DNA from 3 places in the Flavobacterium agricola genome. Region 3 is predicted to be linked to each of the others. Evidence: riboswitches for the same ligand, from Rfam matches in the RefSeq annotation. Region 3 holds a riboswitch; each other region holds the start of a gene.

Region 1 (2,271 bases), 1.3 Mb from region 3:
CTGTTTGAGAAAACCCTAAAAAGCTAATCAGCAAGAAACTAAGCGTTAAAATTTTTTTCATAAATATTTTTTGTTTTTTTTAACAAATTTAGGCTTTTTTATGAAAAAACATCTTTTAAAATTTCTAAAGATTTTGGTCTTCTAAATCCATCTAAATGATACGAATAATATTCAACCAAAGTTTTTAAAAGCACTTGCCTTTCTGAAGCTTTAAAAATATTACGGGCAGCTCCGTAACGCAAGTTTAATAGGTTTTTAAACAACAAGGTTTCGTACTCATTTAACGATTCAAAACCTTGTTGGCTTACAAACATGCCTTCCTTCACATCAAAAAATGGCAAATCATCTTCATTATTATCTGGAAATATTCCTAAATATTTAGAAAGTTCTACTAAAAAAATTAAATGAAAATTTGCAACCTCGTCATGCGCATCTAACCACATAAACGAGGTAATTAAAAAAGTAAAAAGCCCTTCGTTTCGTTCTTCTTCTTTCACAGCGGCGCTTAAAACTTCAGACAAAAAAAGCACAATGGTACTTTTGCTAATATCGGTTGGAATAGAAAAATAAGGCGTGTGAATTCTAATTTCTTTAAAATGCTCTAAAGTTCCTTTGTTTTTATGCGTAGCAACAATATCTAAAATATTTAAAGGCTGAAAATAAGCTATTTTTTGTTGACTTTTTTTAGAGGAAAAAGCACTAGGTACAAAATACGTTTTTACCCCGTCTGTTAACGTGTAACATTTTACAATTAAACTTTTTTCATTGTATTTTAGGGCCGATAAAACAAGTGCTTGGGTATGAACAATCATGCTATTTTAAGGTAATGTTAAGAACTCTGTGAATAACTTTTACAGTAAATTTACCTAATTATCATTTTTTTTGGCTTACTTTAAAAAACATAATTAAGCGGTTTCAACTTGCACAAATATACAAGTAATCAAGGGGAATCGAGTGCAAATCTCGAACTGTTGCGCAACTGTAATACTTTGTATTAAGTAAAGTCAGATTACCTTGCTAACCGCCTGACATGGCTTTCGCACAAAAAGTAAATGTCAAACGTCTTCAAATTGACTATTCAATCTGCATGCGCTTGTTATTTACTTCTACATAATCACTAAAAATTGTATCATGAGTATTTTTGACAAACGTATTAACTACAAACCATTCGAATATCCGGAGATATTAGAATTTACAAATGCAATCAACAATTCGTTTTGGGTACATTCTGAAATTGATTTCACTGCCGATATCCAAGATTTTCATTCGCATCTTTCACCTAACGAACGCGAAATTGTAAAACGCAGTTTATTAGCTATTGCACAAATTGAAGTAAATGTAAAAACGTTTTGGGGTGATTTATATAAGCATTTACCAAAACCGGAATTTAATGGTTTAGGCAGCACGTTTGCCGAGTGCGAATTTCGCCATTCTGAAGCTTATTCACGTTTGTTAGAAGTTTTAGGATACAATAATGAATTTGAAAAAGTAATCGATATTCCGGTTATTGCCAAACGAATTCAATATTTATCTAATGCGTTAAAAAACTCAAAATCAGATAATAAAAAAGATTACTTAAAATCGTTAATTCTTTTTACGATTTTAATTGAAAACGTATCACTATTCAGTCAATTTGCCATCATTTTATCGTTTACGCGTTTTAAAGGCGTAATGAAAAACGTGAGTAACATTATTGCTTGGACATCAATCGACGAGCAAATTCACGCAAACGGCGGCATTTACATCATCAATAAAATTAGAGAAGAATTTCCTGATTATTTTGATGCCGAAACCATTCAAGAAATTAACGACATCGTGGTTCATTCAATAAACATTGAAGCCGAAATTTTAGATTGGATTTTTGAAAACGGTGAATTAGATACCATTTCTAAAGAAAACCTACTAAACTTCATGAAATTCAGAATTGACGAAAGTTTAGTAAAAATCGGAATCAACAAAATTTTCCACATTTCCGAAAGCAATTACCAACCTATGGTTTGGTTTGAAGAAGAAATTTTTGCAAACAGCTTAGACGATTTCTTTGCCAAACGCCCGGTAGATTATACCAAACACGACAAAAGTATTACAGCAGACGATTTATTTTAATTTTAGAGAAAGATTAATTTATGGAAAGATTATGGTGGCTTAATGAAGAAAGCGAACAAATATTAAATCGTGGTTATTTATTAAAAGGAGAAACCACCCAAAAAGCGATTGAACGTATTGCTAATGCAGCTGCAAAACGCTTATATAAACCCGAATTGGCCGAAG
Region 2 (2,271 bases), 580 kb from region 3:
TTACTGTGGTTGTTAATTTTATAGCTTCCCTCCCATTTGGCAAAAAGAGAATTTACATTGCCTTCGCTGTATTGATTTAAAGGTAATTGGTCGTAAAATTGATAACGTTCAGAAAATACCGCTGCCTTTAATTCGCTAACAAATGCATTTGTTTTATACTGCCAACTTAACAAGTTCCTAAAGGCATAATTGCGATATTTGGTAGGTATTTGATTTGGGCTAACTAATGAAAAATGACGTTCGTCTAAAAAAGTTGAGCTGTAAAAGCTTACTATATTTTTGTTGTTAATTTTATAACCTAGCGTTGCCCCAACGGTATTAGAATAAAATTGACCGTTTTTATTTTTCCAATCCTTTTTATGTTGTTTGTAATTGTTTTTAGAATCTAATCGATTAAACGAAACGTCAAAACTCCATTTTTGGTTGTTTACTTGCCAACGTCCACCAGCATTGTACGTATCAAAACTTCCGTAACCTAAATTAAATTCTCCTTGATTTCTGTTTTTAAAATACAAATCGTTGTTTAGCTCAATTGTTCCGCCAATGGCACCACTGCCTTTTAAAACACCACCACCGCCCGGTAAAACCGAAATTTGATCGTAACTTTTTAAAGGCATCGAATTAAAATCTGATTGCCCCAACAAAAAGCTATTAACCGGAATTCCGTTCCATAAAACAGCGGTTTGTTGTGCGGTTGTACCACGAAAAGATGGAGATGAAACCATACCAGCACCATTTTCTTTAAAAAAAATAGGCGTTTTAAACTGAAGTAATTGGGTTAAATTTTCAGCATGATTTCGCACAACAGAATCATTCAACTCAATTTTAGATTGGGTTTTATTAAAATTTTTAGAAACTAAATCGGTAATTACAATTTCGTCTAATACATGTTCCTGAGCATATAATCCCGTTACAAAACATGTACTTAAAACAAGCATTAATTTATTTAAATACATAGCTTACCTTACATCCCGAAGGCATTTTTAAAAAGTTATATTAGGCAGGTCTCCTGGCTTGTGTCTTTTTACGAACCTTCCCGTTTGTTTTCTAAACAGTGGTATAAAGCAATGTAAAAAGCATTCTAAATAGAACAAAACATACAGTTGCGGGTACAGCACAGGCTTAAAATACCTGTTTCCCTATTATTACAATTTTGTAACCTAATGCGCAGCAAATATAAAAAAAGATATGTATAAAACAGATGTTATCTAAAACAAGTTCCTATTTTTGTAGACAAATAAAGTAAATAATATGAAAAAAATCGGTCTACTTTTCGGAGTTCTTTTTTTATTTTTTAGTTGCCAAAAACAAACCGAACAACAAAATTTAGTTACGCAGGTAACTAACGAAATTGAATATGCTAAAAATTTTGAATTATACAGTTATCCAAATTTTCAGCTTCTAAAAATCACTAAACCTTGGCAACAAGCCAATAATGCCATAACCTACGTATTAGCAAAAAACCAATCTTTAGTACCAGATAGCTTAAAAAAACAGCCATTTATACAAGTTCCGGTTCAAAAAACAATTGCAACTTCAACCACACATATTCCGTCTTATGATATGTTACAAGAAGTTGAAAGTTTAATTGGTTTTCCGAATTTAAGTTACATTTCGTCGCCTAAAGTTCGCGAAAATATTAAGGCCGGAAAAATAACCGATGTAGGCGAAAACGAAAGTTTAAACACCGAGTTAATTATTGATTTAGCTCCCGATTTAATTATTGGTTACGGCATGGAAAGCAGTAATAAAACGCTAGATCAGTTTCAGAAAATTGGCATTCCAACCATTTACAATGCCGATTGGACCGAACAAACTCCGCTTGGAAAAGCAGAATGGATTAAATTTTTTGGGGCATTATTTGATAAAAATGAATTAGCAAAATCACAATTCGATTCTATTGCATTACAATACAACGATTTAAAAAAATTAGCACAAACAGCTAACAATAAACCGCAAGTTTTTTCGGGCGGATTATACCAGAACATTTGGTATGCACCCAAAGGAACAAGCTGGGGAGCTATTTTTTTAGAAGATGCGAACGCAGATTATATTTGGAAAGAAACACAAGGCGATGGCAGTATTGCCATTTCTATAGAACAAGCTTTATTAGATGCCAAAAATACACCAATTTGGCTAAACCCAAGCGGTTTTGAAACCTTACAAGATGTAGCTAAAAATAGCCAACACAACTTGCAATTTGATGCTGCTAAATCGGGAGAAATATATACCATTGCAAATAAAAAAGGAGAAACCGGCGGGGTGATTTAT
Region 3 (2,271 bases):
TGCCTGAATGCTTATTTGTTGTACAATTCCGTTTAAGGGTTTCGCGTAAGTAAAGCCAAAATTATATTGGGTAGCATATTCAGGTTTTAGATTAGAATAGCCAAGTGCGGTATAATACAAATCGTTAAAAGTTGGCATTCTAAAAATGCGCTTATAAAAAGCCTGAATGCTAAATGCATTATTTATTTTATATTGTGCAAGTAAGGTTGGCGCCCAAATGTTTTTATCAGGTGCATTGGTGTTTTTTTTAACCGATTCTGTTACAAAAGTTCCTAAAACGCTTGCCTGAAATTGTAATTTTTTTTGTTGGTAAGAAGCAGCAAAAGCAACCCAAGTTGTTTTTCGTTTGGGGTAAGAAAAATTAGTTAAATCCACATCCAAGGTATTAAACTGATAATCAGCTGCTACATTTATATATAGGGTTGAAGTTGCTTTATAAACCGTTGCCCAAGATGCGTAAAATTCTTGTTGTTTGTAGGTGTTTTGATATTTAAAAAGGCTAACCGTATCTGTAAATCGTGTATAATCATTCGCATATTTGGTGTTTAATTTAGTTTCAAAACGTCCAACCTTTTGTTCAATCGTAGCTTGTAAAAAGTAATTTTTATCTACCAAAGTTTGTCCGCGTGCATCAAATCTGCCACGAACAATTGCACCCGGAATGCCACGGTCCGACAAATAGCTGTAACCTTTAACCTGCCAAATAGTATTGTTTTTTTCGCCAAATAAGCCCAGCTCAAAGCGTTTGGCATCAATCTGCCCATCTTTTCTTATTGCTGTTGTATCGTAAGCTACTGATTGATCTAAATTTTTTTTACTGTATCTAAATTTATATTCCCCGTCAGATTTTATGTATTCTGCGCTTGCAGTGGCAAAAACGGCATCCGATAATTTTTGCTCTATTCGGAATGAAGGATTAACTAGCTGAATAGAACCCGTTTTATATCGAAACGTAACATTGGTTTTTGCATCAGCATTAAAAACTGGTTTTTTAGATTGTAAGTAAATGGAAGAAGCAGATGCAAAATGTTTAGCTGCCTGAAAAACAGAACTTTTTTGCCCGTTGTACAAACTAATCGCTTCTAAATCATCTAAAGCATATTTACCTAGATCTACTACGCCATTTTGTGCATTACCTAGCTGAATGCCATCATAAAAAACACCAACATGTTGGCTGCCCATGCCCCGAACGTCAATGGTTTTTATGCCACCAACTCCGCCGTAATCTTTTAGCTGAACGCCCGAAAAATAACGCACCGCATCTGCAACCGATTGGCTGTTTAACCGCTGCAAAGCTTCGCCCTTAAGCGATTGCCCAGCAATAACTTCTTTGTTTTTTTGTGTAAAAATTTCAAGTTGTTGCAAGTGGTAAATGCTATCCTGAACCACCTGCGCCACAGCACCAGTAGTTGCAAAAAATACCAAATAACAACAAAAATTAAAAGTAAATCTCATCAGCTTTTAAAGTTTGTTGCTAACGAGTAGATATGAAGGTATTTAGGAAATCCAATTTCCCAAAAATGTACTTCAAGCTTTAGTCCCCGAAAGCGTTAAAATGTATAAGCTCATGGCAGGTTTTCTGACTTGCTTCATCTTTAAACGTCCTTCCCATTTTAAAAACAGTGGATTGCAGTTTGTTAAAGATTTTTTTTCGAAGCTCACAGCAGCGGGTCTGTTCAGGATTTGCACCTAATTCCCTTTTAACGAACTATAAAGTTCGCACCAAAAGCGCTGCGAAAATAACAATTAAATAAAGAATTATAACAATTTATTAGTAATATTTTTAAAACTGTAATTTTTAGGGCGTTACCTAAACTTATTCAAGTTTAGATCGGGCTTTAGCCCTCGCAATTTGCTATTGCATAGCAAATGTGCTCAAACAAGGCAACAATCCCTAACGCGCGCTGCCAATTTTATAAGTTAATTCAAAATAAAACAATTTGTTTTTAGTAAATCTAATGTACATTTGGTAAGCAAGTAATTTTAAATGTAAATTCAAGTCCAATCAGCATCATTTTAAAAGCGAATTAAATTGGCACAAGCCCAACGATAAAACTTTAAAACAAAACAAAAAAGCGCTAAAAAACCACCGAATCTCAATCGCGTTTAAACCCGATTTACACGTTTCGGCTGCAAAAGCTTTTAAAGGTGATGCAACTTTACATAATCCAGAAGATTTGTTGTTAAGCAGTTTAGCATCTTGTCATTTTATGTCGTATTTATATTGCTGTGAGCAACATAATATTGAGGTTGTAAGTTACTCCGATCAGG

Evidence for each region. Region 3 has a riboswitch for cobalamin ahead of K5I29_RS05050 (TonB-dependent receptor). Riboswitches for the same ligand answer to the same signal wherever they lie in the genome.
Region 1: linked by a shared signal. The riboswitch ahead of K5I29_RS11445 (ribonucleotide-diphosphate reductase subunit beta) and the one ahead of K5I29_RS05050 (TonB-dependent receptor) in region 3 are both predicted to bind cobalamin.
Region 2: linked by a shared signal. The riboswitch ahead of K5I29_RS07950 (TonB-dependent receptor) and the one ahead of K5I29_RS05050 (TonB-dependent receptor) in region 3 are both predicted to bind cobalamin.

Annotation. Positions count from the first base shown of each region.
Region 1 covers NZ_CP081495.1:2,306,878-2,309,148, reverse strand. The annotation lists gene K5I29_RS11455 (DUF3575 domain-containing protein) at 1-61, opposite strand, end outside; gene recO (DNA repair protein RecO) at 99-812, opposite strand; adenosylcobalamin (AdoCbl) riboswitch at 923-1,061, shown strand; gene K5I29_RS11445 (ribonucleotide-diphosphate reductase subunit beta) at 1,132-2,106, shown strand; gene K5I29_RS11440 (ribonucleoside-diphosphate reductase subunit alpha) at 2,127-2,271, shown strand, end outside.
Region 2 covers NZ_CP081495.1:1,583,032-1,585,302, forward strand. The annotation lists gene K5I29_RS07950 (TonB-dependent receptor) at 1-956, opposite strand, end outside; cobalamin riboswitch at 983-1,179, opposite strand; gene K5I29_RS07955 (ABC transporter substrate-binding protein) at 1,252-2,271, shown strand, end outside.
Region 3 covers NZ_CP081495.1:1,006,587-1,008,857, reverse strand. The annotation lists gene K5I29_RS05050 (TonB-dependent receptor) at 1-1,455, opposite strand, end outside; cobalamin riboswitch at 1,553-1,742, opposite strand; partial or broken gene K5I29_RS05045 (OsmC family protein) at 2,007-2,271, shown strand, end outside.